DNA from 4 places in the Exiguobacterium sp. 17-1 genome. Region 3 is predicted to be linked to each of the others. Evidence: predicted binding sites of a transcription regulator. Region 3 holds the regulator's gene; each other region holds the start of a gene.

Region 1 (3,211 bases), on a different contig from region 3:
AGCCGCTTGCGGCAAACAAGCCGACCGCCGTGATGCCGGCCAAAACACCAAAGATAATCGAGAGCACGATGTCCCGTTTCTGGTGCAACATCAAGCGAAAAATTCCCATCAACTCTTTCATCGTGTCTCCTCCCCTCGTTGAACGGCACGCATCATCGCATACTCCGATTCGCGTCCGAGTAATTCTTCGTGTGTCCCACGGTCGACGATCTGTCCCGCTTCCAGCACGACGATTTGATCCGATTGTTCGATCGTATGCAGACGGTGGGCGACCGTGATGACAGTCGCTTCACGTCCTAAGACGGTCATTGCTTCCTGTAATACCCGTTCCGTCTTGACGTCAAGACCGGTCGTCGGTTCATCAAACAAGATGACGTTCGGTCGTTTCAGGAAAGCACGTGCCAGCGCAACACGCTGTTTTTCGCCGCCGGATAAGCCGCGTCCGCCTTCCCCGATTACCGTGTCGAGTCCGTTCGGCAGTTGTCCGATCAATTCAGTCAGACCGGCATCAGATGCCGCCTGCTCAATCGCCGGTCTCGATGCTTCGCGCAATTCACCTATTGCGATGTTATCCGCAAGTGTCCCGGCATAGAGGTACGGATGCTGGGAGATATAACTCAGTTGACGGAACCAGCTCGCTTCCGTAATTGTCTGACGATCTTGACCGTCCAACAACAGCTGTCCGTCCTGCGGATCGGCAAGACCTGCCAGTAATTGAAGAACGGTCGATTTTCCGGCACCGCTGCGACCAATCAAGGCAACCTTCTGATACGGTTCGATGACAAGATTCAGTTCAGTCATCGCAAACCGGGCATCGCGGTACGTAAAGGCGACATCTTTCAGCTCAATCCGCGGCGGATGGCCTGCTGATAATTCAGTTTGTCCGAAGACGACACTCCGGTCATCTTCCGTCAGTTCGGCCGCAATCTGTTTTGCGGCGGCGACACTACCGCGCCCCGTATGGAAGGCAGCGCCCATCTCTTTTAAAGCTAAATAGTATTCCGGTGCCAGAACCAACATCAGAAAGGCCGGCACGAAGGTGATGCTTTGGAACAAAATCAACCGTAAACTGACTTCAAGCGCAATCATCCCCATGCTGAGCATCGAGATGAATTCGAGCATCAGCGATGACAGGAAGGCCAGTTTTAAGACAGTCAACGTCGCATCCCGAAAATCGAGGCTGCTCCGTTCGATGACGTCCTGCTGGGCCTTTGCCCGTCCAAATAACTTCAACGTCGTCAGTCCCTGTAACGTATCGAGGAACGTACCGGAAAAGGCATTCATCTTCTCGAGCTGCGTATCGGCCCGCTTTTGCGTCATGATCCCGATGACGATGTAAAACAGCGGAATGAACGGCGCCGTAATCATCATGACCAGTCCCGTCACCCAGTCATAGCTGAAGGCGGCAATCAGCACCATCAGCGGAACGATCGACGTCTGGATAACTTTCGGCAGGTACTGGCTATAATAGCTGTCCATCTCATCGACGGAATCGAGCAGGACACTGACCTTTTTTCCGGATTGTCCTTCGAGCATCGATTCAACAGAGTTTTTCGTATATTTCGCGACAAGTGCCTGGCGTAAGTCTTGTTTGACCCGTGCCGCAAGATTCGTCCCGAGACGTCCGTTCCAGTACGTGACGCCGACGCGCAGGACAAGCATCCCCAACAGGACACCAAGCAATGGAATGACTGCCGCGAACGGATCCCCTTGCAGGAAAATCCGGTCGACAATGATGACAATCAGATAGGATTGACCGATGACGGCTACGCCCATCAGGACGGCTGCAAGCATCAGTTGTATAAAAATCGTACGCGGAATCGTGATGATTCCTTTGAGTGGATTCATAAGAAAACGTCCTTTCACTAAGTGTGAACGACTTTTAGTGAATATTTTCACATATCGTACATTCAGTATACCGAATCCATTCTGTTGATGCCACGGGTATGCTGTCGAAAAGGTGTGACGGTTTTGTGAGGGACCTTTTGTTGGACAATTCATCTATCCGGATGTATTGTAGATAATAGTTATCCACGTTATACAGAAAGGAGAATGTTTCATGCAAATGAAAACAGGCGTCGAACAATCGGTGTACGCGATGCTCTTATTGACGTTTTTACCGGAGAAGGGTGTGTTGCCTGGAGAATTCATCAGTCAGCAACTCGGCGCTTCCCCGACCTATTTTCAAAAACTGCTTCGGAAGCTCGTGAGTGCGGATCTGCTGATTTCTGTTCCCGGTGCCAAAGGCGGCTTCCGTCTGAAAGCGTCACCGGAAACAATTCGTGTGTTTGATATTTATGAAGCCATCGAGGGCAAACAGTCATTATATGCTTCAAGCGGTGTCTTCGAAGACTTGATGGGCATCCAAAACCAAAACATCTGCCTGTTATCCGACCTGATGGCGGAAGCGGAACAATCCTGGCAGTCGACGCTTAAACGCGAGACGATCGATTCGATCCGCCGTGAAATTTATTTGAACTGTCCGCCCGACCATCTGACAAAACTGCAAAGCTTAATCGAAGAAAAAATGATTCGCAACTAAAAGGAGATTATTATGATGAACACTACTACACTTGACCGTTATTTTGATTTATTTGACGCTTCCCGGACCGATGAACAAGCCTTCACCGATCTTGTTTCCCTGTTCTCGGACGATATCACGTTCGTCTTAAACGGACAGGAACAGCATGGAATCGAAGCCTGGAAACAGTTTGTCCGGATGGTCTTTACGGCTAATCAGGATATTAAGCACATGTATGCCGGATGGGTTCCTTCAGAAACAGGCGATACGCTTGAAACACGATGGGCCGTTTGTGGTAAGCGTGCCGACGGATCGGTCTTCACGCAAGACGGAACGGATATCGCCCGACTGGATGCGGACGGAAAAATCGTCTATCTCGCCAACGTCCCCGATGATACTGCGATGTTCAATCAATACAATTCTTAATCACAGATGAAAGACAAAAGGTCTCACTTCATGCGAAGTGAGACCTTTTAATGCTGCTTTATAAATTTTTCGCCTTGAAGGTGTCGCCACCTTCAATCGTTCCATTATCAAATCCTTTTTGGAACCAACGTTCCCTTTGCGCCGACGTACCGTGTGTAAAGCTTTCCGGTACGACATAGCCTTGCCCTTTTTTCTGCAATGTATCATCTCCGACGGCATTCGCCGCTCCAAGTGCCTCTTCCAAATCGCCTTCTTCAAGCAGAT
Region 2 (3,211 bases), on a different contig from region 3:
TGTTGAATAAGGGGGCTTCGCAAGATGGGAAAACAGGAAATCCGGCAATTTATTACCGATCAGTTAAATCAGTTAGAACATCGTGAACAAAAAGAACAACAGATTTATGATCATCTGTTTGCATTACCGGAGTGGAAAAATGCTCAATCCATTGCCATCACACTTTCATTTCGGAACGAATGTGCGACAGAGCCGATTATTTTAAAAGCTTGGCAACTTGGGAAACAGGTTGTCATTCCGAAAGTCATTCAACAGGATATGCGATTTTTTGAATATTTACCGACCAGTCCATTGATAGAAACAAAGATGGGTATTCGGGAACCGGATGATCAGGCGAAAGAGCAATCTTTGAGTTCAGTTGATCTTTGTCTTGTTCCGGGACGAGCTTTCACACGTCAAGGTTACCGTGTAGGATGGGGAGGCGGTTTTTATGATCGGGTATTAGCCGATTACCATGGGCATACCGTAGCGATTGCTTTTAACCGTCAGCTGGTCCCTGCTTTCGAAGTGGAAACATTCGATCAACCGGTCCAGCGAATCGTAACCGAGTCTGGGGTCGTTGTATGTCAGTAATCTACGGTATTCTATTTTGTTTTTTGCTCGGCTACATCGGATACCGGATGCGTTTGCTGACAATCAGCGGGAGTATCTGGACGGTTGTCGTCGGGGCACTTGTTCTTTCCGGCTTCGGTTACTCCGGACTTCTGATGTTGTTGCTCTTTTTTGGCAGTTCCAGTTTGTTGTCGAAACTTGGGAAACGTAGAAAACAGTCGGTGAATCAAATCGTCGAAAAAGACGGACCGCGTGACGGTTGGCAGGTTCTTGCGAACGGCGGTGTCGCAGCGGTGGCTTCCGTGGGATTCGTTTGGACAGAACAAACGTCTTTCCTCATTTTATTTTTGATTTTGCTCGCTGCGTCAAATGCCGACACATGGGCTTCTGAAATTGGTCCCTTGTCTAAAAAGGATCCCTTTCTCTTGACGGGACATCGTGTACCGGCTGGAACGAGCGGCGCAATTTCAATCCTCGGGACATCAGCGACGATCGTCGGGGCGCTGTTCATTGCGACAGCGGGGGATTTATTGTTCGATTTGTCGACGAACACTTGGCTGTTAGTGACGACAGGCGGCATCCTCGGAAGTTTGTTCGATACATTGTTCGGCGGGACGATCCAGCGGAAATTTCGATGTGTCGTTTGTCTTAAAGAAACGGAAAAACGTATCCATCATAATCAACCGACCCTTTATGTAAAAGGGTGGAAATGGCTCGGGAATGACGGAGTGAACTTTTTATCGAGTATGTTAGCCGGAATGATTGGTTTTATTGTGCATCGAATGTGGTAAGTGGAAATGGAAGATGTCACTTTTCCTTATGTTAGGATATTATTGACACAAATTAGACAAGATGTGAACGGTTTCATGAACACCTATACTTTGTGAAAGATGTTACAATCTATTTGTGAGATAGTTAACAAACTTTTAAATTACCTTCAGAAAGGTGGATATAAAGGATGGAATTACATGCGAAAGTGACACGTGTAGCGTTAATTGGTGCGGGGGCTGTCGGTTCAAGCTTTGCGTATCAGATGTCAACAGCGGGATTGTGTGAAGAATTGGTCATCATCGACGTCAATAAAGCCAAAGCAGAGGGAGAGGCGATGGATTTAAATCACGGGACACCGTTCAGTTCTTCCCCGATGCGTATTTGGGCAGGGGATTACGCAGACTGTAAAGATGCGGAAGTGATCGTTATCACGGCGGGAGCGCCACAAAAACCGGGTGAAACCCGACTCGATCTTGTCGCTAAAAATGCGTTGATCATGAAAGAAATGGTGCGTCAAATCATGGAGTCCGGTTTTGATGGCATCATCGTCGTTGCGTCTAACCCCGTTGACATCATGGCCCACTTAGCATGGAAATATTCCGGTCTTCCAAAATCCCGTGTCTTTGGGTCAGGTACCGTCCTTGATACGGCACGTTTACGCCAAATGCTCGGTGAATACTTCCATATTGATTCTCGTAACGCACATGCCTATATTCTTGGAGAGCATGGGGACACGGAATTTGCAGCCTGGAGTAATTCACGGATCTACGGTAAAACGATTGATGAATTGTTAGCTGAAGATGATCGATACTCTCAAGCCGATCTTGATCAAATTTACATCAATGTTCGGGATGCTGCGTATCATATCATCGAACGAAAAGGTGCGACCTATTATGCGATTGGTCTTGGACTTGTCCGAATCGTCCGGGCGATTCTTGGAAATGAGAACTGTCTCTTGACGGTCGGAGCACATGTTGACGGACAATATGGAATGTCCGGTATTCATATCGGCGTACCCGCAATCATCAACCGGCAAGGTGTTCGGGAAATCATCGAAGTTTCTTTAACGGAAGAAGAACTCAAAAAATTTCATCATTCAGCAGAAGTATTGCGTCAAACGATGGAACCTGTCCTCCGTTAATTTTGAGTTGATAGCTTCATCTTCGATTCTGGACGTGCTTAAAGCAAAAAGATCACTCTTTTTTGGTAAGTCGAAAAGGAGTGATCTTTTTGCGTGGAAAAAATCTCGATTAAACTAGGTTTTACTTTACTAGAAAAAGGTTATGTAAAGGGTAGAAGAGTTTTTCATGTCATATTGTCTAATAGGAAAAACGCATAAAGGGGAGAAAGACAGTCATGTATACATTTCGGAAGTTAACGAAAGAAGATGCAGAACAGTATTGGAGTCTTCGGCTGGAAGGATTAAAAAATCATCCAGATGCGTTTGGTCATTCGTTTGATGATGAACAACAAACACCAATTCAAGATGTTCAAGAAGGACTCGAAGGTGATCCGGACTCTGATGAAGTGTGGCTCGGAATATTTGACGGCGAAAAGTTATTTGGGTTTGGACAAGTCAAGCCGTACGAATTATCGCGCGAGTCGCATAAAGCGATGATTTCTGGTGTGTATGTATCGCCGGATTACCGTGGCGGGACAGGTCGCGCCCTAATGGAGGCACTGATCGAAGAAGCAAAACAACTTCCGGATGTCGAACAAGTCATCCTGGCGGTGCTTTCCGGCAATGAGGCCGCCCAGAACCTTTATGAGTCACTAGGCTTTGAAGTATATGGCGAAGATCCGGATTCCGTTAAATTGGAAGACGGAACATATCGCGATGATATTTGGATGAAGAAATACGTCTAATGGATGATGGATTACCTCATCT
Region 3 (3,211 bases):
CTGCTTTGACTTCTTTTTGTTTATTGACGATTTGATTCTTAAGAATAATTTTTTCCGTGTTGCTTAACGTGCTGTAACGCTTATTTTGTGCTTGTGCATGTTCAATCGCTGCTTTTTGATCGAGCTCGACGACAATCCGTACTTTTTCGTTTTGACTGTATGACTTTTCTTGACCCGCTTTTTTCAGTGAGAGTGCTTGTGGCTTTTGTACATCCACTTTTTGTGATGACACGTGTCCCTCAGCATGAACTAGGCTGGAAGATGTCATGAGGGCAGCTGCCATCAGAGCAATCTTCTTTTTCTTCATTCTTTTTCCTCTTTTCCAAAAATGTAATGTGGAACAAAGCATATTAAACGAAAATTCTGTATTTTTAGTTTAATTAACTTTCGCTTAATATACAATTTAAATTTGGTGCTTTTTAAAAGTATTTGTTTGTTTATTACATCACAAAATGTATAAATCCTTATATTTCCTTATCTATTTCTTACAGGTGAAGAAAAAAGGACATAAAAAAAACCTTGGTTTCCCAAGGTTTCGGCAGGTAAAGCGATATGGAGACTATCGGGCTCGAACCGACGACCTTTTGGCTGCCAGCCAAACGCTCTCCCAGCTGAGCTAAGCCCCCGTGTGTTTCTATTACGAGTATAACCACTTCTGTTCATTTTTTCAATATAAAATTAGACCGCTTACAAAAAAAAGCTTTTCTTGCCATCACGGCAAGAAAAAGCTTCTTCTTTTTACTTATTTAACTCACGCATCAGATCTGCCTGTCGTTCCAGTTCCGCCTGTTGCTCCAGGATCAGCACTTTTTTATACGTCCGTGCCGAGATGATGATACTGATTTCATACAGGACGAACAGCGGAACAGAAATCATCAAATGCGATGTGATGTCGGGCGGTGAGATCAACGCCGCGATCACGAACAGCGCAAAATACGCATACTTCCGATTCTTCCGCATGAAGAACGGCGTCACGAGTCCGAGCCGTGTCAAAAACATCGTCACGACCGGTAACTGAAACAACAGACCAAACGGAATCGTCAACCGGATCAGGAAACTGAAATAGTTCTCGACCCCGATGACCTGTTCAATCCCAAGCTCTTGTCCGAGTTCCGTTGATACTTCCAGTAAAAACGGCAACAGCCAAAAATAAGAAAACGAAACGCCCGCGAGGAATAAGAAAAACGTCACGGGAATGTACGTCAACGTCGCTTTTTGTTCTTGGTCGTGCAGACCGGGACGGATGAACGCCCAAAGCTGGTACATCCAAAACGGGGACGCCAAGACGATTGCGATGATGAACGCAAGATTCAGATATAACATCAACGGATCAACGACGTTAAACGCATTCAGACCAATTCCGAGTTCCTTGAGGTCGGCCTGTAAGAAACGGACGAGCGGCCGGACGAGCGGAAAGGCTGCGATAAACATGACCACCACGATGATGAGCGACCAGACAATCCGCTTACGCAGTTCATCTAAGTGCGATGTCACACTCTGTTCTTGATCGATCGCCATGATTCACTCACTTCTCTTTCGTTTCGTCCTTTTTGTCCTTATCATCGTCCATGATGCCGTGTGTCGCACTCTTGAACTCTTTTAACGTTTGACCGGCCGCGCGGCCGAGTTCCGGTAATTTCTTCGGTCCGAAGATGATGAGGGCGACGACACCAATCAAGGCGATGCTTCCCGGTCCCATGAATCCGACCGTTAACGGAATAAGGTTTTCCATTATGATTTCACTCCTTCAGCTGATTGCGAATAATGCTTCATGAAATAGACGAGCGACTGCAGCTCGATTGACAGATCGATGTGATGCACCCGGACATGGGCCGGTACATTCAACCGGGCCGGTGTAAAGTTCAGAATGCCGGTCACACCGTACTCAACTAACTCATCCGCCACTGACTGGGCGAACTGGGACGGTACCGTCAAGATGGCGACGTCGACATGGTTCGCTTTGATTTGTTCTTTCATATCCGACACATGATAAATCGGAACGTCCTGCGTCGTTGTTCCGACCTTATCTTCATCGGCGTCAAACGCGATGACGATACGAGTACTATTATTCTTTAAAAAGTTATAATTTGCAAACGCTGTTCCGAGATGTCCGACCCCGATTAAGGCGACATTCGTGACCTCGTCTTGGTTGAGTGTCTTTCGGAAAAATGTTAACAAATGTTGAACATTATAACCGTACCCTTTTTTCCCTAACGCCCCAAAGTAGGAAAAGTCACGACGGATCGTCGCGGAGTCGACTTTGACCGCTTCGCTGAGCTCTGCTGACGAGACGCGCAGCTTGCCGGAGTTATAGAGACTCTGGATAAAACGATAATATAACGGCAGTCGTTTCGCCGTTGCTTGTGGTATTTTTGTGTCTGGCCCATTCATACTGCAGTTCCCCCTTCGGCCACGTTCTGACGTGGCACCCAAATCAATGCAAAGAATTCTACTCCCCTTGATTGTAAACCACTTCACATAGAGTAACAAATATTATATTCGGCAGGATTTTTCGTGATAGACTAAAGGGTGGAAGGATGGATGGATATGATTCTCTTACAAGTAAACCAACTCTCAAAATCATTCGGCGTAGAGCCGATTTTAGACAATATTAAACTCGAAGTACAGGAACGGGACCGGATTGCCCTCGTCGGACGAAACGGTGCCGGAAAATCGACACTTTTAAAAATCATCGCCGGGGAGCTGTCACATGACTCGGGGGAGATCATGAAAAGCAAGGAAGTCCGGATTGGTTATCTCGCGCAGGACAGCGGACTCGAGTCGAACGAATCGATTTGGAACGAGATGCTGACCGTCTTTGAGCATCTGCAGGATCAGGAACGGGCGCTTCGCCGGATGGAAATCGAAATGGGCATGGAGCACATATTAAATGATCCGACTGCCTATGACCGTCTCCTGAAAACGTACGATCAAGCGCAACACGACTTCTCGGAAGCCGGCGGCTATCAGTTCGAAGCCAACATCCGCTCCGTCTTACACGGGATGCGTTTTTATCCGGACGATTATTCCCGCCGGATTCAGACGCTTTCTGGTGGACAGCGGACCCGGCTTGCCCTGGCGAAAATGTTACTCCAGGCACCGGAACTGTTGATTCTCGATGAGCCGACCAACCACCTCGACATCGATACGTTGTCTTGGCTTGAAAGCTACTTATCCGGTTACCGTGGTGCCGTCTTAATCGTTTCCCACG
Region 4 (3,211 bases), 100 kb from region 3:
CTATGTAGCTCAGTTCTTGGTACGTAAGATTAAATACGGATTAAGAGTTGAGGAGAAGGAAACCGACCGCTACACCGATGATTGGAAGTGCCTCAACGAGACCGATACCGATGAACATTGTTTGACGAAGTTCGTTTTTGAGTTCTGGCTGACGTGCTTGTCCTAATACTGTACCGTTTACGATAAGACCGTTACCGATACCTGCGCCGAGTGCGCCGAGTCCGATGATGATCGCTGTTGCAATAAGTTCCATTATGAATTGCCTCCCTAGATTGTGTTCGAAATTTGGTCGTGCGATTATCGGAAAAGCAGATGCTTTACCTTCGAATTAATGGTCGTGCGCTGCCTTATGCCCGATGTAAACCATCGTTAAGATAAGGAAGATATACGCTTGGATTGCTCCGATGAAGAGTGAGAATCCTTGCCAGATCAACATTGGGATCGCTGACAGGATGACACCGACTGGTCCGAGGAATTGGAAATCGTTCGTTCCAGAGATGATACCGATCGAGAGAATGATACCAATCATGATCTCACCCGCGAAGATGTTACCGTAAAGACGAAGACCAAGTGTCAACGTGTTTGCGAACTCCTCGATGATGGTAATAATGAACATCGGCGTCATAAACGTTTTCGCATACGAGCCGAAGCCGCGCATTTTCACACCGTAATAATGGCTCATGACCACTACCATAGATGAAAGTGCAAGTGTCACATACGGATCTGCAGTTGGTGAGTTGAACCAAATGTAGTGACCCGTCACAACGTTAAAGGGAAGACCCATTAAGTTGGACACGATGATGAATAGGAACAGTGTCATTCCGAAAGTTAGGAAGCGACCCCCTGTTTTCCAGTCCATCGTGCTGCTGATGATTCCGCGAACGAACTCGAGGAACATTTCCATCACGTTTTGAGCACCGGTTGGCTTCATCACAAGACGTCGCGTACCGGCCACGGCAATCAGGAAAACGAGAGCAGCTGCAATCAGCACTGTGATCAAGTTTGTCCAGCTACCGTACAGAACGAAGTCGCCCCAGAGTGGGATTTCGTAAAGTGGCATTTCGTGGTTCATTTGATTATTCACCTCTTTTCCCGCTTAAGTTCGTGAGTAAAATACTCACAAAATTGTATGACGTGGCCGGCGAGAAGGCCTATTACCACCGCAGTTAATGACAATTCGGCTTCATACTTCAAGCCGATCATCACACAGAGTACCGCGACCGCCATGCGTGATACGGTCCCTCGAGACATCGGCTTGCGCCCACGCTCGATTACACGATACATTCGATCGACGCTTAATCGTTGAAGCGTCAAGATCATGAAGCTACCTGCCCCACCCAGTGCCAGTCCATAAATCACCGGATCACTTGGATAACCGACAAGTAACAGAACGGCAAGGATTCCATAATAGAGTCCGAACCATCTTAAGTACGCACGATACAACGCATCTTGAAGGATGATATTCATGTCTTGTCTCCTAACAAGTGCCTGATCATTGCGATCATGCAGAGAATTCCGATGAAAATCCCGATGAACACTGCAAACGTCGCGCCCATCTTTTGCCACCAGTCCTGCTGTTCCCCATAGTTCCCAACAAGAAAGCCGATGACGATCGGTGCGGCTAGTGCCGTCGAAATTTGCGAGGCCATGACCATACTCGTCGCGAGCCCTTTTTGGCGCACTAGAGACGACCCCCTTTTCCCAGTTGTGAGTTCTTTTTCTTTCCCACAATTTGCGGATTTTCATACTAGTCAAGAATACAATGAGAACCATTTCATAGTCAAATGAATTCACAATTAAAATGGAGCCGTAAAACCATTGTATATCAACAATTGATAAGGTTTTCACAGAGGTGTCCCGTGCCACTCTTTTCACGAAGATGTGAAGAAAATATGTAGTACTATCAACGTTTATCGAGATGGTTCACTAGGTGAACAAAACCATTGAACAGTAACGTTATATCGTCTTTCGGAATGAGAAACAAGTCGTCTAAATTTGATTTGTGTCGATTTTGTGAAAAAACATTTTTCATTCACAATTGTAAACGCTTCCGTTTCGGGACATAAAAACGTCTCTGACATCTGTTTGTAACAAAGCCGGTCGACGATTTCCAATTCGTCTCGTGTGTGCCTTGTCACAGCTTAAAAATTCACGGGTGAGTTTCTATTTTCAAGGTCATGATGCGGCTCTTTTTTACAAAAAACATATATTTTGCTCGTCCGTTCGAGCTAATCCTATGCTATTTTCATTCATTCCCCATGATTTGAAAACGATTGTCCACGATTACCGATCTGTGGTAAAAAGAAGTCAGATTAACCAAAAGGAAGTGAAACTCATGGAAACCGAACGCTTTCGTGTTCAGTGCGGGGATTGCTTCGGACTCTGTTGCACGGCCCTTGCGTTTTCCGCCTCAAGCGATTTTGGTCATGACAAACCGGAAGCGACACCTTGCCGGAATTTAGATACGGATTACCGCTGCCGGATTCACGACCGGTTGCGCCCGAACGGATATAAAGGATGCACCGTCTATGACTGCTTCGGTGCCGGTCAACAGATTTCGCAAGTGACATTTCAAGGTGTATACGATGAAACGACGAAACCCGCCATGTATACGCTCTATCCGAAAATGGTCCATCTGCAGGAAATGATGTGGTACCTGACAGACGGCATCCGACCGGCCACACGCTCGATTCATCATCTGCTAGAAAATAAGCTGGCTGAACTGGATGCAATGACCGGTTCTTCTCCGGACGAGCTTGCGGCACTCGATCTCGATCAAGTACGGGCAACCTTGCTACCGCTCTTTGCCCAAATCGAAGAACTGGTTCAAACGCCGTTTTCAGGGACGAGCAGACGCTCACTTCCCCGCGACTGGATCGGGAAAAATCTTGCCGGACAGGACTTCTCCGGCATAAGTGTCCGCGGCCAGTTTTTGCTCGCGGCAAACTTATCGAACAGCCGGTTGCGCGGCGTCAACTTCCTCGGTGCCGACCTGCGTGACTGTCAGTTGGCTGGAGCTGATTTGACCGATGCGTTGTTTTTGACGCAGGCACAGGTCAATGCGGCACAAGGAGACGCCAAGACACGTCTGCCGGAACGGTTGCTCCGCCCGTCGCACTGGACGTAATGACATGGTATTCACTATTCTCTAACAAGAGTAAACATAAGAGTCATACTATCTTAACAGTCGTTCCGTCCTCTTCCTCATGCA

What was found. Region 3 encodes Rex, which represses fermentation and respiration genes when NADH is low (regulators of the CRP and FNR family bind a similar motif). Its sites were predicted from a motif close to TTGTGAAATATTTCACAA; they were not measured.
Region 1: a site for Rex is predicted at 1,884-1,901, ahead of cydD (thiol reductant ABC exporter subunit CydD). Genes of this name have one in related genera too.
Region 2: a site for Rex is predicted at 1,457-1,474, ahead of MUN34_RS09875 (L-lactate dehydrogenase). Genes of this name have one in related genera too.
Region 4: a site for Rex is predicted at 1,763-1,780, ahead of MUN34_RS00590 (AtpZ/AtpI family protein). Genes of this name have one in related genera too.

What each region holds. Positions count from the first base shown of each region.
Region 1 is NZ_JALIGJ010000004.1:40,811-44,021, reverse strand. It holds gene cydC (thiol reductant ABC exporter subunit CydC) at 1-121, opposite strand, end outside; gene cydD (thiol reductant ABC exporter subunit CydD) at 118-1,848, opposite strand; gene MUN34_RS11245 (RrF2 family transcriptional regulator) at 2,060-2,542, shown strand; gene MUN34_RS11240 (nuclear transport factor 2 family protein) at 2,558-2,947, shown strand; gene ypfJ (KPN_02809 family neutral zinc metallopeptidase) at 3,006-3,211, opposite strand, start outside.
Region 2 is NZ_JALIGJ010000003.1:33,458-36,668, reverse strand. It holds gene MUN34_RS09885 (5-formyltetrahydrofolate cyclo-ligase) at 25-573, shown strand; gene MUN34_RS09880 (DUF92 domain-containing protein) at 564-1,343, shown strand; gene MUN34_RS09875 (L-lactate dehydrogenase) at 1,511-2,464, shown strand; gene MUN34_RS09870 (GNAT family N-acetyltransferase) at 2,680-3,189, shown strand.
Region 3 is NZ_JALIGJ010000001.1:9,232-12,442, reverse strand. It holds gene MUN34_RS00110 (S8 family serine peptidase) at 1-307, opposite strand, end outside; tRNA gene MUN34_RS00105 (tRNA-Ala) at 554-626, opposite strand; gene tatC (twin-arginine translocase subunit TatC) at 739-1,518, opposite strand; gene MUN34_RS00095 (twin-arginine translocase TatA/TatE family subunit) at 1,526-1,732, opposite strand; gene MUN34_RS00090 (redox-sensing transcriptional repressor Rex) at 1,732-2,391, opposite strand; gene MUN34_RS00085 (ABC-F family ATP-binding cassette domain-containing protein) at 2,548-3,211, shown strand, end outside.
Region 4 is NZ_JALIGJ010000001.1:110,692-113,902, reverse strand. It holds gene atpE (F0F1 ATP synthase subunit C) at 41-253, opposite strand; gene atpB (F0F1 ATP synthase subunit A) at 329-1,072, opposite strand; gene MUN34_RS00595 (ATP synthase subunit I) at 1,081-1,467, opposite strand; gene MUN34_RS00590 (AtpZ/AtpI family protein) at 1,464-1,682, opposite strand; gene MUN34_RS00585 (pentapeptide repeat-containing protein) at 2,336-3,127, shown strand.